DNA from 2 places in the Microbulbifer epialgicus genome. Region 1 is predicted to be linked to the other one. Evidence: riboswitches for the same ligand, from Rfam matches in the RefSeq annotation. Region 1 holds a riboswitch; the other holds the start of a gene.
The links. Region 1 has a riboswitch for thiamine pyrophosphate ahead of ACCI49_RS18260 (TonB-dependent receptor). Riboswitches for the same ligand answer to the same signal wherever they lie in the genome.
Positions count from the first base shown of each region.

Region 2: another riboswitch for thiamine pyrophosphate. It lies ahead of thiC (phosphomethylpyrimidine synthase ThiC); the one in region 1 lies ahead of ACCI49_RS18260 (TonB-dependent receptor).

Region 1 is NZ_JBGMEK010000058.1:2,680-18,531, forward strand. Features, by position in the region: gene ACCI49_RS18245 (phosphotransferase) at 1-58, opposite strand, end outside; gene pnuC (nicotinamide riboside transporter PnuC) at 103-768, opposite strand; gene ACCI49_RS18255 (YkoF family thiamine/hydroxymethylpyrimidine-binding protein) at 761-1,024, opposite strand; gene ACCI49_RS18260 (TonB-dependent receptor) at 1,085-3,262, opposite strand; TPP riboswitch at 3,320-3,437, opposite strand; gene ACCI49_RS18265 (MBL fold metallo-hydrolase) at 3,644-4,498, opposite strand; gene ACCI49_RS18270 (HD domain-containing protein) at 4,782-5,495, opposite strand; gene ACCI49_RS18275 (TetR/AcrR family transcriptional regulator) at 5,582-6,175, shown strand; gene ACCI49_RS18280 (acyl-CoA dehydrogenase family protein) at 6,275-7,438, opposite strand; gene ACCI49_RS18285 (acetyl/propionyl/methylcrotonyl-CoA carboxylase subunit alpha) at 7,450-9,474, opposite strand; gene ACCI49_RS18290 (enoyl-CoA hydratase/isomerase family protein) at 9,474-10,271, opposite strand; gene ACCI49_RS18295 (acyl-CoA dehydrogenase family protein) at 10,282-11,448, opposite strand; gene ACCI49_RS18300 (acyl-CoA carboxylase subunit beta) at 11,532-13,139, opposite strand; gene ACCI49_RS18305 (SDR family oxidoreductase) at 13,139-14,032, opposite strand; gene ACCI49_RS18310 (TetR/AcrR family transcriptional regulator) at 14,239-14,883, shown strand; gene ACCI49_RS18315 (M48 family metalloprotease) at 14,917-15,852, shown strand, end outside.
Region 2 is NZ_JBGMEK010000045.1:13,416-29,267, forward strand. Features, by position in the region: gene ACCI49_RS16685 (hypothetical protein) at 1-188, opposite strand, end outside; gene ACCI49_RS16690 (acetoacetate--CoA ligase) at 298-2,277, opposite strand; gene ACCI49_RS16695 (LysR family transcriptional regulator) at 2,435-3,316, shown strand; gene ACCI49_RS16700 (Dps family protein) at 3,355-3,828, opposite strand; gene ACCI49_RS16705 (HesA/MoeB/ThiF family protein) at 4,152-4,901, opposite strand; gene thiE (thiamine phosphate synthase) at 4,895-6,457, opposite strand; gene ACCI49_RS16715 (thiazole synthase) at 6,465-7,271, opposite strand; gene thiS (sulfur carrier protein ThiS) at 7,274-7,474, opposite strand; gene thiO (glycine oxidase ThiO) at 7,474-8,553, opposite strand; gene thiC (phosphomethylpyrimidine synthase ThiC) at 8,906-10,816, opposite strand; TPP riboswitch at 10,900-10,998, opposite strand; gene ACCI49_RS16735 (transposase) at 11,213-11,350, shown strand; gene ACCI49_RS16740 (glycosyl hydrolase family 18 protein) at 11,574-14,162, opposite strand; gene ACCI49_RS16745 (SGNH/GDSL hydrolase family protein) at 14,854-15,780, shown strand.

The DNA.
Region 1 (15,852 bases):
TGGATTGGCTCCACAGGTGCCAGTCATGGGGTAGAAAATGATCATGGCTTTTGCTCATGGCTTGAGAGAGGTCTCTATAAATGACTATTATTTAGAGGCTCCTTAAGCAGTGGTGGCTTGATTGTCAAGCACAGCCCCCAGATTGGTTATTTCACTCTGCTTTTCCCTTTTATAGATGGCGTACCACTGGAAAAAGCCGATAATTACCAAAATGACATATAACAAAAATAGGGCTGCAGTTAGATAGAGCCCTCTATCCAGGTAAAGGTAAATAGAGGCACCGTCAACCACAATCCAGTAAATCCAGTTTTCTAATACCTTTCTAGTAACCATATAAGTAGTAACTATGGCTCCAAGAGTGGTGAAAGAATCCAGGTAGGGTAGCGCGGCACTTGTCGTTTTTTCCAGAAAATAGCCTAGCAATAAGGTTAGGCCGCTAATAGTGGCTAGTACGAGAAGGTGGGTGCTAATTGGCCAGCGGTGAATCTTGATATTCTGTTGTTTGTCCTGATGACTACGCCATTGCCACCAACCAAAAACTGCCATCACCAGGTAAAATACTTGCAGGGCCGACTCCATCAGTAGACTGACATCCCAAAACAAGAAAAAGTAAATGGCTGTGCTGGCAAAAGCGGCGTACCAACAACTGATCTTCTCACGCATTGCAAGAAACAGATAGGTGAGGGCCAATATAACTGCAGCAATTTCCCATGCGGACATCGCGCTGATAGAAGCTAAAATGGCGCTAGTGAAATCTTGATCAAACATCGGATACCGTTGGGGCAAGGTCCCCGTCTATAAATTTGCAAACAAAGATGGCGCGGCCAAACTGTTCATAAGACCTGCGCATTTCTAACTTGAGTACATCCATCAGCATATCGTAGTCTCCAAAAATCTGGGTGCTCATAGTATTGGTAATCACCCTGAGCTCTGGATGGTTATTGAGTCGATCAATAAATGCCTGGATGCTGCGGATATACTCATCCTTCAGCGGGTACATACTGATTTCTACCGAGAGCCTCACAACGCCTCCTGTTGACAGCAAAAGTCGGGGCGGTATCGGCCGCCCCTAATCGTATATCTATTAGAAGGTATAAGTACCGCTTAAACCGGCGATACGGGGCTCACCAAACTGATAATAGGCTTCTGGCGCATACCCATTGCTAGGGTTGTTGCCATATTCATTGCTAAAGTAGAAACCCCTGGTGTAATAGTCTTCATCAGTCAGATTTCTACCCCAAAGGGATAGATCCCAATTGTCACCTTGGTATGTCAGTCGGGCATTGACTAGTTCATAGGCATTGGATTTTTCATTGTGGCTATTAGAAAAGTAAAACTCGTCCTTGCCTTCCAGCTCTAAGCGTAGAACTAAGTTGGGCAAGAGAGAAATTTCGCTGCCAGTGAAAAATTGATATCCCGGCGCATGAGCTACGTCTCGGCTATCTAGGTTTACAGGAGGTAAGGGTACTCCTTGGGAATCATCTCTTGCGTCGACATGAGAGCTGGTAATAAAGTTCTCGAACTCCGCATTTAACCAGCCTACAGAGGCAAAGAAACGCAGGGTATCCGTAGCAAAGTAATTAAACTCAACTTCTACACCTGTCGTTTCACCGCCTGCAGCATTCGCTAGGTAGTCATTAAAAGAGAAATATTCTGGATTAAAGACTGACTGCTTGGCCTGGACATCATTGCGATCCTGGTAGAAGGCGGCCAACTGGGCGTGCAAGCGGTTGTCGAACCAATTGCCTTTGACGCCTATTTCGTAGTTGAGCATATTTTCTGTATCAAAATCGAAGAAATTAGGGGTAATCTCTTCATTACTCACTGATTCAGAGATGATTACACCATTGATACCGCCGGCCTTGTATCCTCGGGATACTGTCGCATACGCCATAGTATTTTCGGAGTAGTGATACTCCAGAGTGATATTGCCACCCCAGAGGTCCTCGCTGGTATCCCTGGCAGTGAACAGGGAGTCTGTGTAATCAGCACTTCGCTTTTCCAGGCGGAGCCCAGTCACTAGATTTAAGCTGTCGGTCAATTCAGTATTAAGCTCGCCATAAATAGCTGTGTTTCGTGTGTCAAATTCACTGGAAAAGTGTTCAATATCAGCCCCGAACTCCTCATTCGAGGTCTTGGTGCGCAATAAGTCCTCACGCTCTACACGCTCATATAAACCCACAACCCAGCTGCTACGCCCGAAAAAGAGCTTGGATGCATCAGTAGAAAGCAGGCGCAAATCCAAGCTGATGTTCTCTTTGTCACGCTGGTAATTGTCTGTTTGGCTGTATTCCCACGGGTGAAAGCCCTGATAACTCCAATCCTCATCGTAACCGTACTCTGTATCTGAGTCAGCGATGCTCAGCGTGGCATCCAGGTGGAATAGCTCACTCCCTGACCACTGTGCGGCTAGGGCTCCGGCCCAGGTTTCCTGCCGATCCCAGCCAGGTTTATCAGAGAGTGTTTCACGGGTGTTGTATAAGGAGAAGGCATCATAGCCGTTGTCAACATCTACATAGAGCAGTGAAAGAGCGAACTTTAGGTTGTCACTAGGCGTGTAGGCCAGCTTACTCCTTAGCACTGATTCATCAATATTGTTGGTATTATCACTGCCCAGGAATGCATTCTCTGTATAGCCATCGGATTTTTGCTTGTTAGCAGCGACTCGATAACCAAGCTGATCAGTTAATGGGCCGCTAGAAATTACAGAAATATTGCGTCCGTTGTATTCACTCACCTCGGCAGATACTTTTGCCATGGGCTCAGTGGTGGGAGCGGCGCTGGTCATATTGATCAGACCCGCCAGGGCGTTGGCACCATACGCAGTGCCTTGCGGCCCGCGAAGAATCTCTACTTGATCGATATCCAGGGTGCTGGCAGCGAGCCCGAGGCCGGTGAAGTCAATACCATCGATAACCAAGCCCACAGATGGATTCACCGGGTCTATAAATTGACTGCGCTCACCAATGCCGCGAATCTGGACAAAGCGGCCCCGTGAGGCACCAGATGAAAAATTAACATTTGGTGTCATGTTCAGGACCTGGTCCAGATTGCTAGCACCCCGGGCCTTGATTGTGTCTGCATTAACTACAGTCGCACTGGCAGTCAGGTCAAACAGGTTCGTATCGCGCAACTGGGCTGTGACCACAACCTCTTCAATCCCGGCCTCCCTAGGCTCAGCCGCAACTGCCAGCCCCGCAGAAAAGCAGCCAGCAAGGCTTACAGACCAGGCGATCGGGTGGGCTTTGAACAGATTCTTCATGGTTCTCTCTCGAATCAACACAAGTGAAAGAGACCCGGAGCGCGACGTGAGGAGGCGTTTGGTGAGGTTACCTATTCCTACGCCGGTATTAACCGGATCAGGTTCAAGGGTTTGCTCAGAAAGATCTATAGACCCTTCCAAGCATCTCAGGCCAAGGCCACCCCTTAGGTTTGCGGGCGCGATGATAGCAGAAGTTGAGAGCGGAAGGGGGATCCAAGTTTAAGGCTCAGAATGACAGAAGTTTGGTGGGTTGTTCCTTCTGTTCGATGCTCAGGGCAGGTTACTCTGATTAGTGCCTTCAATGTCCCCATATTGCCAAATAATTTGGACAGGCTTTGTAGGGGGAGGTAAAGAACCCATAACTACCAAAAAAAACTTAATTTAGTATCCCAAATAGGTGCCCCCGACCTGTCCCGCAAAGTGGGGTATAAACATGGCGTGGAAACCATGCCAGTGCCCATATTTTTTTTGCAGCTCAGGGTAGGCAACGTCGAAAATAGCTCGTAACTTTGCTCCTTGATCAGGTTCATAATCAAGTTTTGCCATTTCCCGCGCTACAACTTCTCGAAAGTCTACCATCATGTTCCTATAGTTGATCAAATCTGCTTTATTCCCTTCGTTAAAGTGGCTGGGAATATAGGTTTTTGCATTGAGTCCAATCAGTCGGTCGAGCGCTCGAATGTATCCGGGGTAATACCAGTCGGGCAGACCAAAGGGAGGAAAAGTGTTGACGAACATCATATCTGGAGCGAATACGGTATTCTCACTTTCAATATAGAATCCATACAACGTTGACGAGTGGGATTTAGGCATATAGAGAAAATGAACAATTTGATCACCAAGTTTGAGGGAGGTATCACCTTCTATTGGCTTGGTTACAGGTAGGACTTCATTCAAGGGGTGCTCCCAATCTTGAATTAGATGGTTAATCTCAATATGCCCGACTACAGTTTCAGGGCTGAGATATGCTCCGCCACGAATATGATCCAAGTGATTGTGGGAGTATATCAACCAGCGTACCGGCAGTTCTGGAAACCGTTTTTGTAACTCGGTGGAAAGTGCTTTACTGAAATTCTTGTTAAAACTATCGAACACTGCTAGCCCGTCACTAGTCCTTAGAACCATTGCTCGATTCATGCCCAGACGGAAACTATAGATACGGTCACTATGTTCTACAAATTGCGCGGGGAGTTCTGTAAATGGCTCGAAGTAGTCAATAGGAATTGCCTGCTTCATTATGGTTTGCCGAAGCCCAGATTCGCAGGCACTAACTAGAAAGGAGCTAATGGCGATTAGGCTAATATACATTAAACTTCTACTAAAAAGGCGGAGGGAAAAAATCCCCTTCACTAGGGACAGTTGTGGATTAGGGGCAAACAGGGATGTATTCACAGTGTGTCGTGAGAGAAGTATATCCATTACTTCCGACCGAGTAGAAATATGTCTTTTTTGATGCATGGCGATGCTCCTGACATGAAGATATTGTCATATTATTAAAATGAAATATGAGGAAACCTATTTAAAATGGGGTATCATCTATTTTTTTTAGAAAACCGAGTTTTAGAAATGGCCTCATATAGCTATCTGGTTTTCTTTTGACCTGGTCTTCGAGCAAGGTTTTCATACCCTTCTTAAATTCTAGTCTGGGAAACTCATCAATTACTTCGCTTAGGGTCTTTGGGTGGATGTCATTCAGCCACAATCCAGCGACATCTAGTCCAGCAGCAAAGTGCAATAGGGCAACTTCTGGATCTTTTTTGTGTGCAATACCGACGGAGTTGTGGTGAGCAACTATCTCATGCACCAAATCTGCCTTCTCTTGAGAGATATTACGGCCTCTACAAAAGGATCTTGCGGCTTGAGCTCCATCCAGTTCAAAAGTGCCGCCAATATCATAGGCAGTGATGAGTCCAAGATCATGCATGATGGCCCCAAGAAAATAGATTTCTTTGTCAATGGGTTTCTTCACTTTGTGGCTCATAGCAATGCCGAATGCATAGCTTCTGAGGCAGTGATTGAGCAGAAAATCAGGACTACATTTAGCCACCATGTTCAGTGCCTTTTTACAGTTTATCGAATCAGGAACGTGATAGACCTCTTTGGCAACATATTGAACATGTTCCCTTTTTACGAAGCGAGCAGTACGTATCAGTGTTGCTTTAACGCTGGAGGTAACAAAGCTGCAGGCCAGACATGGTAGAGATGGTGGAGTTTTACTCGTAGTCAGTTCCATGATAATTCTTATTTTGTACCGTTTCGAACAATAAAGTATGGTAGGCTTTCCCTGGTGTCAACAATTATGTGCGAAATAATACAAAAATGAGTAAGAGAAGGGGGCGACCGCCCAAATATGATGCTGCTGAGGCCCTTAAGGGAGCACTCCAGGTATTTTGGCGTAAAGGCCTTACAGCGACTTCTTTAGATGATTTGGCTGAATCCATGGAGATGAACAGGCCGAGTATCTATAACGCTTTCGGCGACAAGGTGTCCATTTACCGCAAAGCTTTTACGCAGTTTGCGAATCAGCTGGGTGATGAACTCGATACCATTTTGGATGAAAGTTGTACCTTGAAAGAAGCTATGTCGCGATTCTACGAACGGGCACTAACAACCTACCTGGATAACGAGGAGTTGCTGGGTTGCTTTGTTACCTGTACGGCACCTGTGGAATCTGTGGCCCACCCTGAGATTAGACGTGATCTGGCAACTCTGATTGCCGAAATTGACAGTCGTCTCAAGTGCCGATTAGAGAGAGCTCAAGAGAATGGGGACTGGCCGTCAAGCAGGGATACTAAGACAACTGCGAAACTACTCCATGCCACTTTACAAAGTTTGGCAATTCGGGCGCGAAGTGGAGAGGATCGAGAGTCTCTTGTAGATTTTTACTCATCTACAGTTGAATTATTGTGTTGAACGAAGGTAAGCATAAATTGTTGGAGTGGTATTTGGAGGCGCTATACATAGTGGCCAGGTAGTGTTCAGAATTCTGAACACTACCGTATTTGGTATTTTCTAGATTCCCATCTGCCTGGAAGCCAAATCCCGCATAATTTCCTCCGAACCACCTCCAATCGCATTCACCCGCACTTCACGATAGATACGCTCAATCCGTCCGCCGCGTATATAGCTTGCACCACCTAACACCTGCATTGCCTCCCGAGCGCAGAACTCAAGGGTTTCTGTCGCTTGAACTTTAAGTAGGGCGATGTCAGCTACTTTGAGTTTCTGTTGCTGTTCTGCCCAGGCACAGAGATCCAGATAAGCTTGGGTGGCGTTGATACGTTGGAGCATCTGCGCAAATTTATGCCGGATTACCTGGTGATTGGCCAGGCGCTTACCGAAAGTCTGTCGTTCCTGGGCCCATTCAATGGCATCTTGCAGACAGGCTCGGCTGTACTCTACACAGGAGGCAGCAATGCCCAGGCGTTCTCGATTGAAGTTGTGTACTATGGGTAGAAAGCCTTGGTTCTCACCACCGATCAGGTTGCTTGCGGGTACACGCACTTGATCGAAAAAGATGCTGGCGGTATCTGAGCACCACCATCCCTGCTTTTTGTCGAGTAGCTGCCGACTCACGCCTTCTGCATCTGCGGGAATGAGCAGCAGGGAGATGCCGTCGAAGCCCTCATCGCCGGTGCGTACAGCTGTGGTAAACCAGTTGGCACGCATGCCTCCGGTGATATAAATCTTTTCCCCTGTCACGATATAGTTATCTCCATCACGCTTTGCACGACACTGGATATTGGCAACATCTGAACCAACTCCTGGCTCAGTGACGGCGAGGGAAATATGTTTATCGCCGCGTAACACTGCGGGAATAATCTGGTCCTTCAGGGCTTCACTACCGTAATGTAGTAATGGGGGCAGGGCGATGCCGTGGATCATCAAGCTGGCGGAGAGGCCTCCGGCTCCGGTGCGGGCCAACTCTCCGGCGGCGACGATCATATGGAAAACATCGGTTTCAATGCCACCGTAGTTTTCCGGAAAGCCCATCTGTAGAAGGCCAACTTTTGCAGCTTTCTTCCAAAGTTCTGCGGGAAGCTGGCCTTTTTCATCCCACTCGGTGATGTAGGGGGTGATTTCCTGGTCGACGAAGCGGCGCAGCTGGCTGCGCCATTCCTGATGGCTTTCGTCATAATAGGGGCTGGCCATGCGGGAGGCGTCGATATCGTACATAGTGAACTCCTTTAGGATGTGGCATCGCTGGGAATTTTGGCGGTTTCACTGGGTGCAGCTTCGATCTGGACCAGGAGTTGGCCGCCGCGCACCTGGTCTCCTGCGTGGGCGCCGAGTTTGATCACGGTGCCATCGCGGTCAGCGCGCAGAGCGTGTTCCATCTTCATGGCTTCCATCAAAGCGATGGTATCTCCGCATCGAACCCTTTGGTTGGGCTCAACAAGTATCTGTACCAGGCAACCGTCCATAGGGGCGGTAATACGGCCACTGCCTTGATTCAGGCTCGATTTGGCCGGGGCCTGGGTGATGTCTACAAAGTGGAACTGTCCGCCGTCTAACAGTAGGTAGAGGTTGTTTTTACTGGCAAGGAACAATCTCTTGTGGCTAACACCGTTCAGTAGAAGCTCTGTGTTAAAGAGTTCGGTTTCATCTTGTGACTTTTCAAAACTGACCCGTTGAATTTGGAAGTGCTGCTCGCCAAGAGAGATTTGATAAATATTTTCCCCCAACGCCAACAGCTCACAATTCAGAGTTTTTCCGGAAGTTTCCAGCCGATAGTTCAGCGGAATGCTGCTATCACCACTGCGCCAATCACTGCGGCCACTGCGCTGCTCCCCAGGGTTGGAGTGGCGCAAGTGATTGAGTAGTACTGCTTGGGCAGCAATTTCTGCAGGAATTGGTTCTGCAGATGTCAGTGCGCTATTCTGGTCAAGGAAGCTGGTATCGGCATCACCAGAGATAAACTGGGGCTCTGCCAAGATTTTCCGCAGGAAGTAAATATTATTTTTCGGGCCGATAAATTGTAGTTGTGTTAGGGCGCGGGCAAGTTTACGTCTGGCTTCTTCACGATCCTGTCCCCAGGCAATTAATTTGCCGAGCATGGGATCGTAAAACGGAGTAATTTCGCCCCCACTTTTTAGCGCGTGGTCAATGCGGACTCCTTCCCCCTCAGGCGCCAGCCAATAGAGCACTTTTCCTGCCTGAGGTAGGAACTGCTGTTCTGGATCTTCAGCATAAAGTCGGACTTCGATGGCGTGCCCCTGCTGGGTTACCTGCTGCTGGGAGACGGGAAGGACTTCGCCACGGGCTACTGTTAGCTGCCAAGCTACCAGGTCAAATCCGGTTACCATTTCTGTAACTGGGTGCTCTACCTGCAGGCGGGTATTCATTTCCAGAAAATAGAATTCGCCGTTGGGACAGAGCAGAAATTCCACGGTGCCCGCGCCTTTATAACTGCAGGCTCGTGCGGCGGTGACTGCGGCTTCCCCCATTTTCTCCCGTAGGTGGGCGTCTACTGCGGGAGAAGGGCACTCTTCGACCACCTTTTGATGGCGTCTTTGTACGGAGCAATCCCGCTCCCCCAGGTGAATACAGTTGCCATGGCTGTCTGCAAAGATCTGGATTTCGATATGGCGCGCGTTGATCAGTGCCTTTTCCAGAATTAATTCGTCACTGCCGAAAGCGCTCATGGATTCACTACGTGCGGCGCGCAACTGGGAGGCCAGTTCTGTATCTCTGTGAGCCAGGCGCATGCCGCGCCCACCTCCGCCGGCGGCGGCCTTGATCATCAGAGGAAAACCGATGCGCTGTGCCTCGGCGATTAAGGTATCGTCGTCTTGAGCGCCCTGGAAACCGGGAATGCAGGGGACATCGGCAGCGGCGACAAACTCCTTGGCTTTGCGTTTGTTGCCCATCAGCTCTATCACTTCTGCGCTGGGGCCGACAAAGCGCAGTCCGCTTTCTTCGCAGGCGCTGGCGAATTCCGCATTCTCTGCGAGGAAACCGTAGCCGGGGTGAACGGCGGTGGCTCTGGATTTTTTTGCCGCGTCGAGAATTTTTTGGATGTCCAGATAGGATTCTGCTGAAGTCTGTCCACCAATTGCCACGGCGATATCGGCAGTTTGCACGTGTAAAGCATCGCGGTCCGCGTCACTGTAGACGGCGACGGTGCGATAGCCCTCCGCCTTGGCTGTGCGCATAATTCGCAGTGCGATTTCGCCACGGTTGGCGATTAGCAGGGTCTCTGTTGTCGACATCAGTGCTGCCACTCCGGTGATCGTTTTTCCAGAAATGCACGGGCGCCTTCGCGCCCCTCATGGCCCTGAATTGCGCGAGAAAATTGCCGTGCGGCGCCGTCCAGCAGTTGGCCTAAGGCAGTCTCGTCAGTGACCTGCGCTGCATCGAGCAAGATCTGTTTGGTGGTGGCTAGGGCGCCGGGAGCACAGGCATTGATTGCGCCCAGGTGTTCCTGTAGTGCGCCTTCGAGGGCCTCTGGACCGTCGAGTAGCTGATGGATTAATCCGATCTCCAAAGCTTGTTGCGCATTAACTTTTGCTCCACTGAGTGCGAGACGCCGGGCTTGGGAGAGGCCGACCCGTGCCACTACAAATGGGGCGATTTGTGCCGGCGGTAAGCCCAGGCGGGTTTCCGGCAGGGCAAAACGGCAGCTGTGATCAGCAATGGCGATATCGGCGCTACAGGCGAGACCGAAACCACCGCCCATTACAGCACCTTCCAATACGGCAATAACCACCAGGGGAGTGCGATTAAATCGTTCCATCAATTCGCCGAAGCGGCGGTTGATATGAAAGTATGCATCGCTGCCACCATCGCTCTGCTGGGCGTTGAGCATATTGGCAATATTGCCACCGGCGCAGAAGTTATGCTCTGCACCCCGCAGCACTATAGCCCGCACCTGTGGATCTTCCTCCGCTTCTGCAAGCTTTTGCAGAAGTTCGTCCACCATTTGCAAGCTGATTGCGTTGCGCTGCTGAGGTTGATTTAGGGTGAGGTGGCTGGCGATTCCGATGGTTTCATCAATAATTGTCTGCACGGATCTGACCTCACGCTTTGGGTTTGCGCTTGCCGGGCAAAATGCCCATCAGCTTACAGATAATGCCGAGCATGACTTCGTCTGCGCCGCCGCCGATAGCAGTGAGGCGGCTATCGCGGTAAACGCGGTTGATAGCGGTTTCTTCGATATAGCCCATACCGCCCCAGAACTGCAGGCACTGGTCTGGAATAGAGCGAGTCAGGCGGCCTGCCTTGAGCTTGGCCATGGAGGCGAGGGTAGTGACATCTTCTCCTGCCACATAGGCTTCAACCGCGCGCCAAGTTAATGAACGCAGGCATTCCACCTCAGTCTGCATTTCCGCCAGTGCGAAATGGATAGTCTGGTTGTCGAGCAGTGGAGCGTTAAAGGCCTGGCGCTCGCGCACGTATTCGATAGTGCTGTTTACGCAATTTTCCAGGCCTTTTAAGTTCAGTGCTGCAGCCGCAAGGCGCTCCTCCTGGAATTGCAGCATCTGCAGCAGGAAACCGGAGCCCTCATCACCAATGCGGAAATGTTTGGGTATGCGCACATTGTCAAAAAAGATAGGGGCGGTTTCCGATGAGCGCATACCCATCTTGTTGAGTTTTTCACCAATGCGTACACCCGGTGTTTTTGCTGGAATAACTACCAGGGATTTGTTGCGGTGGGCTTTGTCGTCACTGGTGTTGACCAGGGTGCAGAAAAAGTCGGCACAGGGGGCGTTGGTGATCCACATCTTACTGCCGTTGATCACGTAGTCGTCGCCATCGCTCTTGGCGGTAGTTTTAATGGAAGCGACATCGGAACCGGCTCCGGGCTCGGATACGGCAATGGAACCGACCATCTCTCCGCTTATGGCGGGAACCAGGAACTGCTCTTTTAGGTCCTTGCTGCCAAACTTTGCCAGGGCGGGGGTGCACATGGAGGTCTGTACAGAAATTGACAGGGATACGCCACCGGTCTGACCGCCGCCCAGCTCCTCCAGAAAAACTGCTTCATAACTGAAGTCGAGGCCGAGACCACCGAATTCCGCAGGCTTGCTGATACCGAGCAGGCCGAGACCGGCCAGTTGCTGGAAAACTTCGCGGATAGGAAAGCGGCCGGCTTTTTCCCATTCCACCACGTTGGGTTTGATTTCCTGCTGTACAAAATTCTGTACAGTGCGTTGCAGTTCCCGGTGTTGGTCGTTAAATATCATTATTGTTTTCCCTTCCTCAAAGTGTGAACCAGGTGATTGTGGTAATGGGCAACCGCACTTCCTTGTTGCCCAGGCTTTCCGCTCTAAAACCTTGCTACGCCGAAAGTATTTTTGTTCAGTTTGCTTTGCTCTGCCTCACCGCAAACCTCCAGCAACATGCCCAAGAGTTTGCGCGTATCGCGAGGATCGATAATGCCGTCATCCCACAGACGGGCACTGCAGGCGAGGGCGTCGGAGTTGCTCTGCATAAAGGCGCTGGTATCGTTTTCCAATTTGTCTAATACTGCCTCATCGACACTTCCACTGCGTTGCATTTTTTGCTCGGTGACGATACGCATAACCTTGCCGGCCTGGGCTGCGCCCATGACTGCGGTGCGGGAATTTGGCCAGGCAAAAATAAAGCGGGGATCGAACCCGCGACCGCACATGGCGTAATTGCCGGCCCCATAGGAACCGCCTACGACAATACTGAGTTTTGGCACGCTGGCGTTGGCTACGGCCTGAATCATTTTTGACCCGTGCTTGATAATGCCGTTGCGCTCCACCTCGGTACCCACCATAAATCCGGTGGTATTGTGTAAAAACAGCAGTGGGGTGCCGCTCTGTTCACACAGCTGAATAAACTGCGCGGCCTTGTTGGCCCCTTTGGGGGTGATGGGGCCGTTATTGCCGATAATGCCTACGGGAAAGCCTTCGATACGGATATGACCGCACACGGTCTGCCGATCAAACTCCGGTTTAAAGTCCAACAGGGTGGAGCCGTCGGCAATACGCGCCAGGAGTTCGCGCACGTCATAGGGCTTTTTACTGTCTGCCGGGATCAGGCCAAGTAGGTCCTCGATAGGGTACAGCGGGTCCTCGTAATCTTTTTTCGAGATACTCTGCTGTGGAGAGGGAAGGGTAGCGACAATTTCCCGCGCTATACGAATACCGTCGGCATCATTTTCTGCCAGGTAATCGCCACTGCCGGATTCAGTGCAGTGCATTTCCGCTCCGCCAAGGCTCTCTTCATCGGCAATCTCACCGGTGGCAGCTTTAAGCAGCGGTGGCCCTGCCAGGTACATGCCGGTTTGCCCGCGCACCATTACCACATAATCTGACAGCCCCGGCTGGTAAGCCCCACCAGCGGTAGCACCACCATGCACTACGGTGATTTGCGGAATACCGGCGGCGGATATACGTGCCTGGTTGGCAAAGCTGCGTCCGCCGGGTGCAAAAGTATCGGTGGCATACATCAGATTGGCGCCACCACTTTGCGCCAGGGCCACTATAGGCAGATGATTTTCCAGAGCGATCTGCTGCATTCGTAGCGCTTTATCCATCCCGGCAGGGGAGATGGTACCGCCTTTCACCGCGTAGTTAGCCACCCGCACTATACAGCGGCGCCCACTGATCTGGCCGATACCGCAAATGGCACCGCCGCCTGCGCCGGTACCATCCTGGTCGTCAAAAAGTTTATAGCCGGCGAGGGAGCACAACTCCACAAAAGGTGCACCGGGATCAAGCAGTAAATTGAGTCGCTCCCGTGGCAGTAGCCAGCCCCGTTCACGGTAGCGAGCGGCCTTGCTTTTTTCCGCCAGTACCGAGCGCTGTTCAGCCTCACGAAACTGGTTGATCTGCTCCAGCATTGCAGCTTTGTTGTCATTAAACTCTGCCGAGCGGTTGTCGAGCTGGGAATCAATCGGCTGCATTAGAGTTTGCCCTCCGCTTCCAGCTCTTTCACTACCTGGGGCCGGTGTTTGCGGTGGAATCCATTAAAGCGTTTGGAGTTATTGGCGGCTTGTGGCTGCCAAAGGGGACAGTGGTGCTTGAGACTGGAGCCACCGTCGATACGCAGGGTTTGCCCGGTGATATAGCTGGCCGCATCAGAAAGCAGGAAACAAACGGCCCCACTCACTTCGGCTTCTTCACCCATTCGGTAGAGGGGGATGCTGTCGCGGAAGCCCGGCAGTAGTTCGCGCAGGAATTTGGGATCGTAGGTATCGAAACCGCTGGAGAGAATATAGCCGGGCGCTACAGCGTTGACCCGAACTCCCAAGGATGCCCACTCCAATGCAGCGGTTTCAGTAATATTTTCCATGCCCGCGCGGGCGGCACCGGAGTGGCCCATCATCGGCATGCCGCCGGCATTATCTGCAGTGATATTTACGATACTGCCGCCGTGTTGTTTCATTGATTGCACAAAGACTTCGCGGGACATCAAGAAACCGCCGAGCAGGTTACTGCGCACGACGGCATCGAAGCCTTTTGTATTGATTTGCTCAAGGGGGGAGGGGAACTGGCCACCGGCATTGTTCACTAACCCGTGAATCCTGCCCTGGGCCTGGGTAATTTGCCCAACGGTTTCCTGGACCCCTTCTTCATCGCGGATATCCAGGCTGAACAGGCTGCACTCGCCGCCGTCGTTATTGATCTCGCCGGCAACTCTTTCCAATTTGTCCAGCTTGCGCCCGATCAACACCACATGTGCGCCGAGGCTGGCCAGTTCGTGGGCGATACAGCGGCCAATACCACTGCCGCCGCCAGTGACAATATGGGTTTGTTCACTAAAGCTGCCGGAGCGCAGCTGGCTTTGATAGCGCATGAAAGTTTCCTTTTTTTCGGGCCCGTAAGGCCTGTTCAGTTTTTATTGTTCTTGTCAGTGCTTGCGCCTGCGCGTGGGAAAACGCAGAATGGCTTAACGCTACCAAGCAAGCGCTTGGTATTCAATAGTTGGCGTCTATTTGATTAGAAATTCATAAGATCGCTAATATTCCGGGCTGATTACCTGAAAGAGTTTTGGAGAAATTCGTGCGAGAGAGTGCGCAAGCGTTGGCGGAGGCGCCGAGTCAACTGTCATCACAACAATTAATAGGTGCCCTGGTCGAGCAAGGGCTGCTAACTGACCCCGCTTCTCCCCGCGGACGTTTACTGTTTGCTGCAGCGCGCCTGTTTGAGCAAAGGGGATTTGCCCGTACCACGGTGCGTGACCTGGCCGCGGAAGTTGGCATACTTTCTGGCAGTATTTTTCACCATTTTGCCAGTAAGGAGCAGATTCTCTGCGCGGTAATGAAAGAGGTCATCACCTTAGCCAGCGCGAGAATGCGTAGTGCTGCAGAGAATGCTGGCTGTCCGCAGGAGAAGTTGCGCGCCTGCATACAGTCTGAGCTTGAGGCTATCCACGAACAGGCGGTGCCAGGGTTCTCCATTTTAGTAACGGAGTGGCGTAGCTTGACTGAGGAGAGCCAGGAGGAAGTATTGCGGCTGCGCGAAGAATATGAGCAGATCTGGCTGGATGCAATTGTCGCGGCCAAATGCCCCGGCGGTGCGCCTGCTCTGGTACGGCGACTATTGGTGGGTGCCCTGAGTCATACTTATAGCTGGTTTAAGCCCCGAAACAGGGGGCTATCGATCCCTGATCTAACTGATCATATTTTCCAGATCTTTACTCCCTAATATTTGTAAACGGGTAAAGTGCCCTGAAAAACTGTGCACTTTGCCTCCTTTCCTGCCAATTTTGCAGTTTGGACCACTTTCCTGAGAACTGGTACCCACCCGATTTCCTTCGAATCTTTTACCCTGCGCGCAACAGGTGATGAAAGTGACAATTTGCGTCACAAGGTGACAGGAGGGGAGATGGCGGGCCAGGATTTATACCAGGTAGTTTCCACCGGAAGGACGCTTCACGCCAAGGGTTCAGACCAAGTAGTACGGGATGCGGCCAAGTTGTTTGCCATTCCTGAACCTCAGGCCCGCAGACTCCTGCTGAAAGGCTGGGTGATAAAGGACCAGCTTGCATCCTCCCAAGCCCTGGAGCTCCGTGCCGGCCTGCAAAAAATTGGCCTGCGTGTGGAGGTTTGCCCCGCGGGAAAATTCGATAACCAGCAGCTGATAGCCAGGATTAAAGTTGCCCAGCGGCACAAAGCCCGGGCGGCCAAGGGGGCACCTCCCAGTGACAGCAATAGTGCAGGTAGAAGCCATGAGAATCAGCCAAAGCGTGCTCCGGGTAAGAGAAGTGCCGCAACCAAGGTCGAGGCCACTGTAACGGCCAAAGCCTCAACGGGGGGGCAGCAGTTCATTGGTGATAGCAAGCCCCCCATCACATCCTTCTGGGGCAGGGCGCTAGTTGGCCTACTACCGGCTTTGGTTTTGCCAGTAATTTTTATGGGTGTGGCAGCCCTGTGTTTGTACGGAGCAGGCTACGCCCTCTGGCAGATCCCCATGGCTGCCTGGCAGGGAGAGTTAAGTGGGGGAGTTGTGGCGTTCAGCCTGTTGATGGCGGCTTGTTTCATTTTTCTTCTCTCCCTCTTTGTCTTTCCCTATCTATGGTTCCCGCGAAATGTGGGGCCCAAACCCAGTGAAATACCATTAAACCGTTCAGAGGGTCGGGAGCTTTTCCGACTGTTTGAGCAGCTTTCCGAAAAA
Region 2 (15,852 bases), on a different contig from region 1:
ATACGCATCACCCCGCCGAAACGTTTTACAAAGACCTGTTCGTAGTGGAAGTAATACGCCAACCAGCCTGCAAAGAAGAAAACTGCGGCCGCAATAGCACCGATTTTCAAGCTGCCCATGCGGCTGCCGACAAAGAGGGAGAGAATAACCAGGGCGATAACCGCCGCCCAATAGAGATAAGTAACCATACCTGTTCTTCTGCCGTGAATTTATTGGTATTTCTACTAGGCAAGGGTAGCGCAGAAATGGCGTAAACAAAATAACGCCCGCCTACGTACCCTAAATGCCTTAGAAGCCTCAGTCTTCTTTCAGTGCCGAAAGGTTTTCGAACAGTGCCAATGCCTCGGGGTTAGCAAGGGCTTCCTTATTTTTTACCGCCTTGCCGTGCACCACATTGCGCACTGCCAACTCAACAATTTTTCCGCTAATCGTGCGCGGAATATCAGCCACCTGAATCACCTTGGCCGGTACATGACGCGGGGTAGTATTAGCGCGAATGGTAGAACGAATTCTCTGCACCAAGTCCTCATCCAGTTCCACTCCCTCATGCAGCACTACAAAGAGCACCACCCGTACATCATCTTGCCAATGCTGGCCAATACAGATGCTATCGAGTACTTCCTCAACCTTCTCCACCTGGCGGTAGATCTCTGCAGTGCCGATGCGTACGCCACCGGGATTCAGTACCGCATCGGAGCGGCCGTAAATAATCACACCCCCATGGGAAGTAATTTCTGCATAGTCACCGTGCGCCCAAACACCCGGCCAGTTTTCAAAGTAGGCACTGTTATATTTCACCCCATCGGGGTCATTCCAGAAACCGATCGGCATACAGGGGAAAGACTTGGCGCACACCAGCTCCCCCTTCTCAGCAGTTACCGCTTTGCCATCGTCATTCCAGACTTCAACAGCCATACCCAAGCCGCGGCACTGAAGCTCTCCCGCATAGACCGGCAAAGTCGGGTTGCCCAAGGCGAAGCAGGAAATAATATCGGTGCCACCGGAAATGGAAGACAGGCACAGATCTTCCTTTATATCTCGATAAACATAACGGAAGCCTTCATGGGCCAGTGGCGAGCCGGTAGACAGCACCGCGCGCAGCTTCTCCAGTTTGTGGCTTTCCCGAGGCTTACAACCGCTCTTCTCCAGGGCGGCAATATACTTGGCGCTGGTGCCGAATACGCTAATGCCCTCCTCATCTGCCATATCCCATAGGCTCCTGGACTCTGGATAGAAGGGAGAGCCATCAAACAGCACCAGGGTTGCACCGCAAGCCAGGCCACTTACCAGCCAGTTCCACATCATCCAGCCGCAGGTGGTGAAGTAGAACAGGGAGTCCTCACGACGCAAATCGCAATGCAGGCGATGCTCCTTCAGCTGTTGGAGTAAGGTACCACCCACACCATGCACTATGCACTTCGGCACTCCAGTAGTACCTGAGGAGTACATGATATACAGGGGGTGATCAAACGCAGTTTGGACAAAGGTAAGTACACGCTTGGGCGCTCCAGCTTCGAACTCCGGCAGCAGCACCGCTTTATCCAACGGTTTCGCCGCCAGTACTTGAGCCGTTTCCTCCTGAGAGCGGGCGACAGGCACCACCACCAGCTTCTCAATAGAGTCGATGCGGGCCACTATCTCGCGCAGGCGCGGCAGCGAGTCGATTACTTTGCCGTTATAGAGGTAGCCCTCGCAGGCAAATAGCACTTTCGGCTCCACTTGGCCGAAACGGTCAAACACACCATTGATGCCAAAGTCCGGCGAACAGGAAGTCCAGATAGCGCCAAGGCTGGTAGTTGCCAGCATGGCCACTATGGCATCGATCACATTCGGCATAAAGCCAGCTACACGATCCCCTTCGGACACGCCCTGATCGGCCAGGGCTGCGGCCAGGCGCTCTACCCGGCTATATAGCTCCGCATAACTGAGCTGGCGACGGCTGCCATTTTCCAAGCGTTCTACCAAAGCCGGCTTATCGTCACGGTAGCGCAGCAGGTTCTCGGCAAAATTAAGTTGTGCACCGGGGAACCACTCAGCGCCCGGCATACTGTCGCGGCCCAAGATCTCTTCTCCGCGCACACCGGCTTCTACTTCGCAGAAATCCCACAAATCGCTCCAGAAAGCCTCACGCTCTTCAACAGACCACTGGTAAAGCGCGTTGTAGTCTTCAAGCTGTAGCTGGTGTTTCTCATTAACCAGTCGGCGAAACTCATCCATTTGGGTGGCAGCTATGGCCTCTGGGCTCGGTTGCCAAAGGGGTTGTGCGTTGTCCTTCATCTCAGCAGACCTTGTAGGTTCATTATTCTCGGTGATTATTTGACCTTCGCCAGGGCGAAAGCGGCAATCATGCCTTGCCTGACGACTTTAAACTATTTTAATCTTTCGATGGTTTCTTTAATAAAATTTAACATTCTCTGAAGTACCTGGAGCCCCAGTGAGCGCTACTATTAAACAGCTTCGCGCCTTCGTTGTCGTAGCGCGCAGCCGCAGCCTGGCGCAGGCCAGTGCCCAGTTACACTCTTCCCAGCCAGCGCTCTCTGTGGCCATCCGCAATCTGGAAGAAGCCACCGGAGGCCCCCTATTCAGTCGCGATGGTCGTCAGCTGGCCTTGACCCCAGAAGGGCGCGAGTTCCTGGTTCGTGCGGAACAGCTGCTTAACAGCTGGGACCAATCCCTGGATGCTATACAACAGCGCTTCCGCCTGGAACGCGGCCAGCTACAGCTGGCGGTTATCCCAGCTTTTGCCTTAAACCGGGTACCCACCCTGCTGGCAAACTTCCATCTGGAGTATCCACAAATCAATATTGTGCTGGAAGATGTGGTTATGGAACGGGTTGTAGAGGCGGTGCAGGAGGGACGCGCGGAGTTGGGTATAAGTTTTCGCCCGGATGAACTTGGCGGAATGGAGTTTGTGCCCTTTGAGCGCGATCGTTTTATCGCAGTAATGCCCGGAGAACACATATTGGCGGAAAAAAAGACAATACGCTGGCGCGACTTGGCCACTCACCCTTTTATATCGATGAACCGTGGATCAGCGGTACGACGCTGGACGGATACTGCCTTTACCCAGTGTGGGAAAGCCGCTCAATATGTTTGTGAAGCTAACCAACTAAGCACTATCGGGCAGCTGGTCAGGGCAGGCTTGGGAATCAGTGCCGTACCGAGCCTTTGTGAGGCACAAATGCGAGAGTACGGTTTAACCTGTCTGCCGCTCTCCGCTCCGGCGGTGACGCAGGAAGTTGGCGCGCTACTCAAAAGCCGCGGCAACCTCTCTGCCCCCGCCAGTGCATTCCTGGAGTTACTCACCAGGCAGTAGTCACTGCCGGAACAGTAATTTGTTCGAAGAACCAGTAACTACTTGCTGCTGGTAGCGCGCAGCATCCAGGCAGTTTTTTCGTGAACGCGCATACGGTCGGATACCAGGGCTATAGTCGACTCATCTTCGCCCTTTTGCGCAGCTTTTAATACATCGCGACAAGTTTTAATCACTTGCTCATGACCTTTGGTGAGAATTTTCACCATATCCTCAGCGGTGGGAATTTCTATAACCTCTTTAATAGAGCTCAACTGCCCAAAAGCCTGGTAGGTACCTGGCGCAGAAACTCCCAGGGTGCGAATTCTCTCGGCAATATCATCTACCGCAGTGGCCAGCTCGTTGTACTGCTCCTCAAACATCAAGTGTAATTCGCGGAAAAATGGCCCGGTAACATTCCAATGGAAGTTGTGCGTTTGCAGGTACAGAGTGTAGCTATCCGCCAGTAAGTGCTTGAGACCGCCAGCGATCTTTTCCCTATCCTTTTCACTAATACCGATATCGATTTTTTTCATTAAACAAATCCTTCTTCCAATACTTTTGTCACCGAAGTGGTTGTATTGCCATTCTGATAGCTTTAAGAATCCCTCACAAGCTATCGGCTTAATAGCTTATCTATATAGCCGAGCCACGTTTACAAGGCACTAGAAAGACAAGCATATTTACCCAGTCAATTACCACAAGGGAGATGCCGGAAATCTGGCGGAATCCCCTTCCAGAGCGAACTCAAGGGTCCAAACCAAAAAATAAATATCGTGCCAGAGCTAAAGATTCACACTGGAGAGCGAGGGCTCAGAATTCTTATATCATCAGCCCTGTATAAAGCCAATAATATAGGTCAGGCACCGCAAACAGCGCAATTGCTGTGTCTCGGCAGCTGTAGCGTCTGCAAGGCAAATGTTTCAGTTTCAATTAAATTCAGTTTATTCAGGCTGGATACCGGCATACCCGTCAGGTACTTGATAGCCTCCAGGGCCTGCATACTGCCAACTATCCCCAGCGCCGGCCCAATCACACCGGTTGTAGAGCAATTCTGAACTTCTGTTTGCTCATGGGGCGGGAACAGACATGCGTAACACGGGCCTTTACCTTTAGAGAAGTCAAAACTGATCAACTGGCCGGAAAACCCCTGTACCGAAGCCATCACTACAGGGCCCCCTGTCTGATAGCAAACGCGATTGATAGTGTGGCGAATTTCTAAGTTATCGGTGCAATCCAATACCAAATCCACCTGCTTAACTTGCTCACGTAACCAGGATTCATTCGCCATTTGATTGTGGGGGTGAATACGAATAGTCGGGTTGGCAGCGGCCAACTGTTGCGCAGCGACCACTGCTTTGGATTTACCCTGGTGATTGGTTTTGTACAATACCTGGCGCTGCAAATTGGAAAGGTCGATATGATCACCATCCACCAGGTGCAGCTCACCGATACCAGCAGCCGCCAGGTACAGCGCTGCCGGGCTGCCGAGCCCTCCTAAGCCAACGATCATAATCCGCGCAGACGCCAGTTTCTCCTGCCCTTCTTCTCCCACCTGGGGCAGCATAATCTGGCGACTGTAACGCTGTAATTCCTTACTACTTAACATGGCTCTACTTCCGCATACTCGTTATCCAGCAGGGCGTTCAGTTCGGCAACCGCCTGCTTGTAATCTTCCGCTTTGGTTATGGCACTGACTACGGCAATACTACCAACACCTGTAGCGATAACCTCCCCGGCGCGTTGCACATTAATACCACCAATTGCCACTAATGGATAATCGGGCAGTAGAGCAGCCATTCGTGCGAGCTTCTGCACTCCCTGCAACTGATCCGACATGTCCTTGGTGTTGGTCGCGTAAATAGCGCCAATGGCCAGGTAACTGGGGCGGTAACGGTAGGCCAGCAATAATTCGTAGAAGCCATGGGTGCTGATACCCAGCCTCAGACCCGCTGACTGAATTGCAGCCAGATCTGCCGCCTGCAGATCTTCCTGGCCTAAATGAACGCCGTAGGCACCACATTGAATCGCCAGCTGCCAAAAGTCATTGATAAACAGACGCAGGTTATAAGCCCTGCCAATGGCAACTGCCCTTTCAATCTGCTCACGCAGGTTCTCACCAGGGTTTTTAATCCGCAGTTGCAGGGTACGCACCCCCTGTTCAGCGAGGCGTTGCAGCCACTCCAGGGTATCCACCACCGGGTACAGCCCCATTCTACTGGAATCCACCTCGGCAAACCCATGAATAAATGGCTGCGCCACACCCTGAGCGCCCAGGCCGTAATCCTGTGCACGCGCTTCACCCGGAACCAGTATCTCGGGGAAATCCACTAATTCCAAAGGCCAGCCGCAATGCCCTACAGGGCCGGCACCGGCGCCGATATGCGTATTGGCTCCAAGGCGCAAGCCACGCTGCACATAAGCCTTACCTACCACACAGGCATCCCGCAATGGGTAACCCAAGGCGCGGCAGGCCGCAATGGCAGAAGACAGGGTGCAACCAGTACCGTGGGTATTATTGCCTGACACCTCACTGCCAATAAACCAGTCCGCCTTTTTGCCATCCCAGAGTAGGTCGGAGACTTCACCTAAGCGAAGCTGTGTGTGGCCACCGGTCACCAGTACCGCAGCACCACCTTCCGACTGCAATTGGCGCGCAGCACCCAATAGAGATTCGGCATCCTTAACCGTTACCTGGCTAAGCCATTCCAGCTCATGGAAATTGGGGGTTACCAGGTCACACTGCGGCAATAACTGGGACAGAACTTCTGCGGTAATATCACCCTCGGTAAGACCGGCACCACTGGTAGCAATGGCAACCGGATCATAAATAACGGGCACAGGCTGAAGCGCCCTTAGCTTTTGCAAAAAATCAGCCACCTCCAAAACCTGTTCGGCTTTGGCTAGCAGGCCAATTTTGATAGCCGCGGGAAACAGGTCTCGTTGCAGAGCCCGCAACTGGGAGCCTAATACCTCTATAGAGACAGCATTTATCGCTGCCACTTCCACAGTATTTTGTGCGGTGTTGGCAGTAATAGCACTGCAACCGTGACAACCAAGATCGCAAAATGTCAGCAGGTCAGCCTGAATGCCGGCACCGCCACCAGAGTCGCTACCGGCAATCGTCCAGACGATCGGTTTATCCGTTAAAACTTGATCTCGCATAAACGCTTTATTCCTGCGACAGGTTCTCGGCTTGCTGCCAGAAAGGCATATCCAGGGTGGGAGTGCTCGGGCTGGCTGTTTGGCATTTGAGCATCAAACCCGCATTAAATGAAGCGCGCCCGGACTCGACTGCAAGCTTAAACGCATGCGCCATAAGCACAGGTTCCTGGGCCTTTGCGATAGCGGTGTTGAGTAGTACCGCATCAAAGCCCATTTCCAAAGCTTCCGCGGCCTGTGATGGAGCGCCAATACCCGCATCGATAATTAGCGGTACATCGCTAAGGCGCTCACGTAGTGTTTGTAAATTATATTTATTCAGCAGCCCCTGCCCGGTTCCGATAGGCGCTCCCCAGGGCATCAGTACCTCACAACCTACATCCAGAAGTTTGCGACACAGCACCAAATCATCAGTACAGTAGGGCAAAACTTTAAAGCCGAGTTGAACCAGCTCCCGCGCCGCCTCCACCAACCCGAATAAGTCGGGCTGTAAATTGTAATCATCGCCGATGACTTCCAACTTGATCCAATCAGTCTGGAAAATTTCCTGAGACATTTTTGCCAGCTCTACCGCTTCCCGCGCAGATTTACAACCCGCAGTGTTCGGCAGCAACTGACAGCCAGATTCGCGTATATAATCCCAAAATACATTATCCTTCTGCTGTGCGGGATTCTGCCGACGCAGTGACAAAGTAATAATTTCCGAGGATGAAGCACGCACTGATTCGCGCATTATCGCGGGAGATGGATACAGCGCAGTACCTATCAGAAGCCGGCTGTTAAATGCCTCCCCATAAAGCTGCAACAAATCACTCATATTTATCCTCCCACAACCGGTGCCACAATATCGAGGCAATCGCCGTCATTGACCTGGGTATCTGAATATTGTGAGCGCGCCACGAAGCCGCCATTAATTGCTACGGCAAATGCCTCGCCAGAATATCCCAGTTGCTGTAAAAGCGCGGCGAGTCCCATAGGAGACTCAAGACTATGCGCTTCCCCATTCACTAAAACTTGCATCAAGCCACCTGTAACAGTTGTTGTGCCACTTGCTCTTCAACTTGTTGCACCACTGCCGGAGCCAGAAGATAACCGTGACGATGAAGTCCATTCAATCTGATTAATCCCTCCTCATTTTGGATAAGTGGCAAATTATCCTCAGTGGCGGGACGGCAATTCACGCGAGTCTCCACAATACGGGCTTCAGCAAAGGCCGGATTGATAGAATACAATGCAGAGGACAACTCCATACTGGAGCGCAGCGAAATCGGAGATAAATCCTCACTCTCAATTTGAGTGGCCCCAATGACTGTTCTCCCATCACTGCGCGGTACGGCGTAGAGCTTATAGCGCGGATGCAGTAAACGCACCGGGCGCTGTAATACAACTTCGTGGGACTCAACCACCATGACTTCACCGCGCACACCGCGTAAACCGGGGATCTGCTCTTTGGCCCCAAGGCCGCGACAATCGATCACACAATCAAATTGCTGTTGCTCCCCGGCAAAAGAAATTTGTTTCTGGTGGCAACTTACCGGGGTGCGCTCTCGCAGTGTTACGCCTCGCTGACGCAACACATTGAGCAACAGAGGCAGCAGACGGTGGTTGTTGATATCCGCTTCTCCCCGCAGGTAAAGGCCCATCTCGAAACTTCCAAGAGCTGGCTCCAGTGCAGCCAATGCCTGTGAATTCAGAGACTCAACCTGCTCCTTTGCCGACTCACCCAATTTACCTTGCAGCTCTCGCAGGAATTGCAACAGTTCATTCCTATCCTTGCCATGAGCAACCAATACAGAACCTGCACGACGAAACTCCACAGATCGCCCGGTCTGACTTTCAAGTTGAGTGCACCACTCCGACCACAGTTTGAGGCTCTGCAAGCCCTGAACATATATCTGCTTTTCAGTGCGAACCAGTTCAGATAAAGGCGAGATCATACCTGCTGCCGCCCAGCAGGCACCCGAGGGGGTCGATAAATCTCCGGCTTCAAAAACCGTGATATCAAACTTCTGCTGGGAAAGTCGCCAGGCGAGTAATCGGCCCAACAGGCCTCCACCGGCAATGGCTATTTTGGATTTCTTTTTGGTTTCGCTTGTCACTGAACACCTGCCTTAAAAATATAAATAGATACCCGGCGATCACAAATTCCGTTTTACACCATCGGTCTGTTTTCAGAAAGTTGTCCTGCTGACCTATAGGAAAGAGCTGATTAACAATTTGAGTAGCAGACACACTTTAAAAAAAGTATGTCCATCTCTTTAAATACTAAAAAGGGGAAGGAAAGAATACACTGCGCTCGGGACCGTATGAGGCATGGATGCCGATTACGAGCTTACAGGGATGTATTCACAGCGAGTCCCGAGCGCAGTGTATTCTTTCCTTCTGACCCAGTAGTATTTCCCAGTTAATCATATGGGCAACAGGGTATGAGGTTTTGCTACCAGGCTGCAATCAGCCCTTGTGATAAATCTCGCTGCCCATATCCTTAAATTTAATCGCCATTGCCTCCATGCCCTGCTCCGCCTGCTGTTTTGCAGCGTAATCACGCACATCTTGAGAGATTTTCATCGAGCAGAATTTAGGACCACACATGGAGCAGAAGTGCGCGACTTTGCCGGATTCCTTCGGAAGAGTCTCATCGTGGTATGAGCGCGCACGCTCAGGATCGAGACCAAGATTGAATTGATCTTCCCACCGAAACTCAAAGCGCGCCTTGGAAAGTGCATCATCGCGCTTCTGTACACGCGGGTGCCCCTTGGCCAAGTCCGCCGCATGAGCGGCAATCTTATAGGCCATAAGTCCCTCTTTAACATCCTCTTTATTGGGTAGGCCCAGGTGCTCTTTCGGAGTCACGTAACACAACATAGCGCAACCAAAAGTACCAATCAGAGCAGCGCCAATTCCAGAAGTAATATGATCGTAGCCAGGGGCAATATCTGTGGTCAAAGGCCCGAGAGTATAAAAAGGGGCGCCATGGCAGTGCTTCAACTGCTCATCCATATTTTCTTTGATTTTATGAATGGCTACATGTCCAGGACCTTCGATCATGGTCTGTACATCATGCTTCCAGGCAATTTCAGTAAGTTCACCGAGCGTGTGCAGCTCGCCAAACTGAGCCTGATCATTAGCATCAGCAATGGAGCCCGGGCGCAGGCCATCACCGAGACTAAAGCTCACATCGTAGGCCTTCATAATCTCGCAGATTTCCTCAAAGTGGCTGTAGAGGAAATTCTCCTTGTGATGGGCGAGACACCATTTGGCCATGATGGAACCACCGCGAGACACAATACCGGTCATACGTTTGGCGGTGAGCGGCACATAGCGCAAAAGCACACCCGCATGAATGGTGAAATAATCCACCCCCTGCTCTGCCTGCTCAATCAAAGTATCGCGGAAAACATCCCAGTTGAGGTTTTCCGCGATTCCATCCACTTTTTCCAGTGCCTGATAAATCGGCACAGTGCCGATGGGCACTGGCGAGTTGCGCAGAATCCATTCGCGGGTTTCATGAATATTGGCCCCGGTAGAGAGATCCATCACCGTATCCGCGCCCCACTTGGTGGACCAAACCAGCTTTTCCACTTCCTCTTCAATAGAAGAAGTTACTGCGGAGTTACCAATATTCGCATTTACCTTGCACAGGAAGTTGCGGCCAATAATCATTGGCTCCACTTCCGGGTGATTGATATTCGCTGGGATAATCGCGCGCCCTTCTGCAACTTCCCTGCGGACGAATTCCGGAGTAATTTGTTCGGGAATGAAAATACCCTCGCGCGCTTTCTGGTATTCACTTTCACTCATTTCCGCCGCTATTTTCGCCCGTCCCATATTTTCGCGTACAGCGACAAACTCCATTTCCGGCGTGATAATGCCACGGCGGGCGTAGTGCATTTGCGAAACATTCTGCCCCGGTTTTGCCCGGCGAGGGCTCGGCAGATTTTCGAAGCGGATATGGTCCAACCCTTGATCTGCCATGCGTTTCTGGCTGTAGGCCGCCTGCCGAGAATCCATCTGCTCAGTATCCCCGCGAGCCTCTACCCAGCCCTGGCGCAACTTGGGTAAACCTTCGCGTACATCCACTTTGAAATTAGGTTCCGAGTAAGGGCCCGAGGTATCGTATACAGTGAGCGGCTCATTGGGCTCTAATACGGGGTTTTCTGCATCCCCAGCTACCACACTATCTCCCAAACAAATCTGGCGGGCACCAACCTGAATATCCGGGGTTTCACCAGGCAAATAGACTTTACTTGAATTGGGAAAAGACTGAACCGTGAGGTTTTCAAGGAATGCTTTCGCTGAATCGCGACTGGCAGCGCGGGAAGACTTTCCGGCTTTGCCGGATTGTTCAATGATCTCGGACATGCGTAACCTTAAAGCTTGGGAATTTAAAGGTCGCAGCATCCAGGGCAAATATAAAGAGAAAAGCCACCCAACTGTAAAAACAGGTAACTTCAGATCTTGTTCCCTACGCGGGGGTTACCCCGATCAGGTTCAACGGATCTCGCAACAGCGATCTCAGCCCACAGGCACTCCGACAAGTAGAGCGCAGTATAGAGGAAGTATTTGAAAATGAACAGAAAGCGGAGGCTAACAAGGCCCTTGAGAATCTCCGAATAATTTCGAACCAAATTGGTAGTGGTCGGCAACCAACCAAGATAGCGATGAATCAGTCGCCAAATCACTTTTGCGGAAGCAAAATATCATCTCAAACGCAGTCGACCGCCATACCCTCTAGGAATCATGTTGCGGATTCACTAGGTGCAACTATTTTACAAGCCGAGCGATTCGACCATGGAAGATGCACTTTACGATATGGAATCTATACATAATTTTATCGGAATAGGCTGGAGTAACCGAACTCCAGACGAGGCAACCATCCTTAATTTTCGCTACTGACTAGAGCCGAAACAGCTAAGGAAAAGCCTTTTCGGTGCTTTAAAAAAAAAGAAACTGCCGCTTTTTTACTACTAAACCCACCCATTTTCCATTTCCTAAATGCCGTAGAGAGGTTGCGGGCAACCTTTTTCGCCAGTTCCAGCTGCCAGAAAAATCAGAATGGTCCTGAACCAGGGGCGCCCCAGCGCCCCCGGCACAACGGGTTACCACCCTGCAAGAATGATCAATTGCAAGTCGCGGGACCAATCCCTTCCCAAGCGGCAGAAACACCAGGCACATCACCCTGGGTCCACCACTTGGCACGATAACGGGCACTTTCGTGATTCACTTCATCCCCACCGTTGTAGATGGTCGCTGCATTCCATGGTATTTCGACGTTACTGACCAGTGCCCAGTCGGCTGCAGTCATGCTCGGCTCCATCTGGGTCCAGTACCTAGCCTGCCAAACGAGATTTTCATGGTTTACCTGGTCACCGCCCAGGTAAGTGCCTCCCACACGCCAGGCTGGGTAACTATCTGCGTTGGGGTCGGACTGGCTGCAACTGCCCCCTGTAATATTGATCACATTCACTTGTACGTCGGCAGAAACATTGGTGAAGCCATCGCTGACGGTAACCGTTGCGGTAAAAGCAGTATTGGCTTGAACCTGCGGTGCAGTGAACGTAGCATTGGCGGTATCGCCATTGGCTACAGCAAGGCCCGGTGCATTCCAACTGTAGGTAAGCACATCGCCATCGGGGTCACTGGCATCGGCAGAAACACTGATACTCTCACCTTCGTTAACAGAGACATTGGCCGGGACGGAAACAGCGGGGGGCGCATTATTTCCCACCGGTAGCAGAGTCACTATGACATTATCGGTATCCGAGAGCTCACCATCACTTACAGTGAGTTCAAATGTCAGCAACGTATCCATAGAAACCTGCGCAGCGGTAAACGCAGGAGTTGCACTATCAGCACCCTCTAACTTTACCTTAGGGGTACCAATCTGAGTCCAAGAGTAGGTCAAGACATCACCATCTGGATCACTGGAAGCACTGCCACTCAGAGTCACCGAAGAACCGCTAACCGCTGACTGATCAAGACCCGCATTGGCTGACGGTGCTCGATTGGCCATGCCGTCACCGTGGCCTAAGCTCTCGTGCATAGCATTGAGTATGTCACCGTTGTCTGCATCGATTTCCCAAGCAAATAAACCTGCGAGACCATTGCTTCGCGCGTAAGCACCCTTCTGCATGACTGAAGTGGCGCTATCATAGGTAATCAGGTCACTGGTATCGGCTTTGAAGATATAGGCGCCCTGGGCAGTACTGTCGTAGTACTCCTGCCACTGACCGCTGGCTATCTTCCCGGCAATATCACGGTAGTCCACAACGCCGGCTTCCCAGGTGCCTGCAACCGCACCGGTCGCTGTGCCGGTCAGATGATCACCACCCGTCCAACCGGTAACCCCGGTCCAACCACGGCCATACATCGCAGTACCCAATACCAGCTTTGACGGTGGTACACCAGCGCCGATCAATGTCTGGACACTGGAATGGGCATTGTAATCATCCATCGGATTCCAACTCGGAGCATAAATCGCCGTCTGGTGGCCAAGTGTCTCGTTACTCCAGGCTCCGTAGAAGTCATAGGTCATCAGAAACAGGTAGTCCATGTACTGTTTAACGTTCGAGTAATCGACATCCTCGATCTTGTCAGTGCCAGCACCAATAGCAGAAGTGAGTTCGTACCCACGACCAGTTTCCTGCTCGAGCACGTCCAGCATCGCGCGCAGTTCCTGCATCAGTAAGCGGTAAGTCTCGCCATCGGTAGTGGGGTCGCCCAGGTTAGGATTTGCCCCCTGGCCACCTGGATACTCCCAATCGATATCCGCACCGTCAAAGAATTTCCAGGTACGCAGGAACTCCTCCACTGAATCCACAAAGCGGGCACGAAGGACCGGATCATCAAAGAAGTAGAACGGATCGGACAGGGTCCATCCGCCGATTGACGGTAGTATCTTGATATCTGGATAGGCCTGCTTCAACGCCATCAACTGGCCAAAGTTACCTTTGTAGGGATCGGACCAACTCTGCCCCGCCTGCGACTTCTGCAGTGCAGCGAATGGATCGTGGATCGAAACTTTGAAATCTTCCCGCCCGGAGCAGGAACGCTGCAAAGCCTGGAAGCTGCCTTCAATCTCCTTGAGGCTATCGTTGATGCCGTCGCCACCGCAAATGGGAATAAAGCCGTACAGGATATGGGTAAGGTTATAGGCCGGGATCTTGTCAACAGGGAAGTTACGACCATATACACCCCACTCCACAAAGTAAGCACCCACAACGGATCCGCTGGTGTTAATGTAGGGGCGGTTGTTCTCCCCATCATGGAGCACGATTGGATCCAGGTGGCTGCCGTCGGTATCAGCCACGATGATGCCGGTCGCTTCTGAACTGCTGCAACCGGAAGCATTACACAGGGCAACTTGCAGTTCGTATTGGCCACCTTCACTGATCTGCAATCTGGCGGTTCCGCTCTGGCTACCGGTACCACTTACCGACTGCTCGAGTACAACTTGTCCATTGAGCAGATACTGTGCAGTGTCGGCATCGTCCCCAGAAAACTTGGACCAAGCCACCGACACTTCGGCGTAATCCTTGATGGTCACTAGCTGTTCGTAGGCGGTGGCGGCCTCATCAACTTCAATAATGGCAAAGCTGGTTCCCATATTGTTGATGGTGGGCGCACCTGGAACTGCAAGCGCGGTCGAACTGGCTAAAGCAAATAACAACAGAGTTTGCCACCAAGCCTCAAGTTTGGGTGTTAGCATGGGGTTCCCTTTGAGTAATGAAATGTTGTGAGCCTCTTTGGCAAAGTGTGCCCGGCTCAATTGGCTGTACCATTAACTTTTCAATAACTTCCGTGTATTTGCCCGATCCCCAACTCCCGAAACATACCATGTGGGTCACTTTTGAACCCCGGTCACTACATCTGTCGCTAATATCGACAATTTTATACTCAATAGTCAGGAAACAAACAGAGCAATAGTCCGTAAACTGAAAAAACAAAAAGAAAAAATAAAAAGACAGAAATTTTGTATTAACTAAAAAAATCCAAGATCAGGCTGCTGTGGCAAGTGTCGGATATATCTACATACAGCCCAAGGAGAAGCTGTCGAATTTATTTCGATAGTTTCTTTTTTCTACTCCGCGATTTGACACTCACCTAATTCTTTAATACCCATTTATTAAAAAGGGAGAAGGAAAGAATACACTGCGCTCGGGACCGTATGAGGCATGGATGCCGATTACGAGCTTACAGGGATGTATTCACAGCAAGTCTCTAGTGCAGTTTATTCTTTCCTTCTGGCCCAGTAGTAACTGTATGTGTGAAGCACATCGATGGCAACTTTCCCCATTTGAATGCAGACCATCCGGTCTCAGCCTACACTCCAAAGCGTTCACCGATGCAGTAACTAAAAATAACGATCTACGACGAAAGTCGGTGTGGGAGAAAACACAATGTGGAATAAATACGGAATAGTAGCAACACTAGTCTTGTGCATTTTTTCAATAAAGCCAGTAATGGCAGCCCCTTCCAAGTCCGTCGCCGCTGGTGATAGTATTACCATGGCATTCGGTGCAGACTGCACCCGTAATAAATATTTCTGGGACCTGTTTTGCCTACTAGGGGGAGACCAGCCGGAACACTCCTGGTTTGATGGTGATAACAACTCTGTAGAGAGCATTCACGATAAATACAAATTGAATTCACCAAATATGGCTGCCAATAAAAACGCGGCCGAATCCGGCGCAGAAATGCTCAGTGGAGGAGATAATTTCTCCATCCAGGCCGATCGGATTCTTTCCCAGAGTAACCTAGCAGATCATGTTGAAGTGGTATTAGGTGGTAATGATATCTGTAACCGTGAGTGCATCGATCCAGCTAACTGTGATGACCCGCTTTATACTGACGATGAGTGGCGTTCTGCAATTCGAGCTGGACTAGATAAGCTGGTCGACGGCCTTCCCAATGGTTCCACTATTCTTCTCGGCTCCGTACCACGCGTACAAGACCTACGCGCGGCAGGGCTGGAAAAGCAGGCTGGGAACTCTCGAGTGGACTGTGAAAGTGTCTGGTCAACATTTGGCATCTGCCGCATTGCAACCAATGGTGGCACCATGAACGGGGAGAACTTTGACACTCGCTATAACGGCATTAGTGCAGCCCAGCGTCGATATAACGAAATACTTGCTGAAGAGGCAGAGAGCTATAACGGTACCAATGGTGTTGAAGTGATAGCCGAGTACACTGGTGAAGATGAAGTGAATGCTGGCACTTTCCAATTTGGCAAGGACGACATCGATGGCGGTGACTGCTTCCACCCCAGTGTCCAAGGCCAAAACATCGTGGCCGATCTTATGTGGCAAGGAAATTCAGATAAATAATTTAGCTTAACTTTTACTGCTTGGTGAACATAGGGTCGGCAGTATTTTTATACTGCCGGTCCACCCTTATTC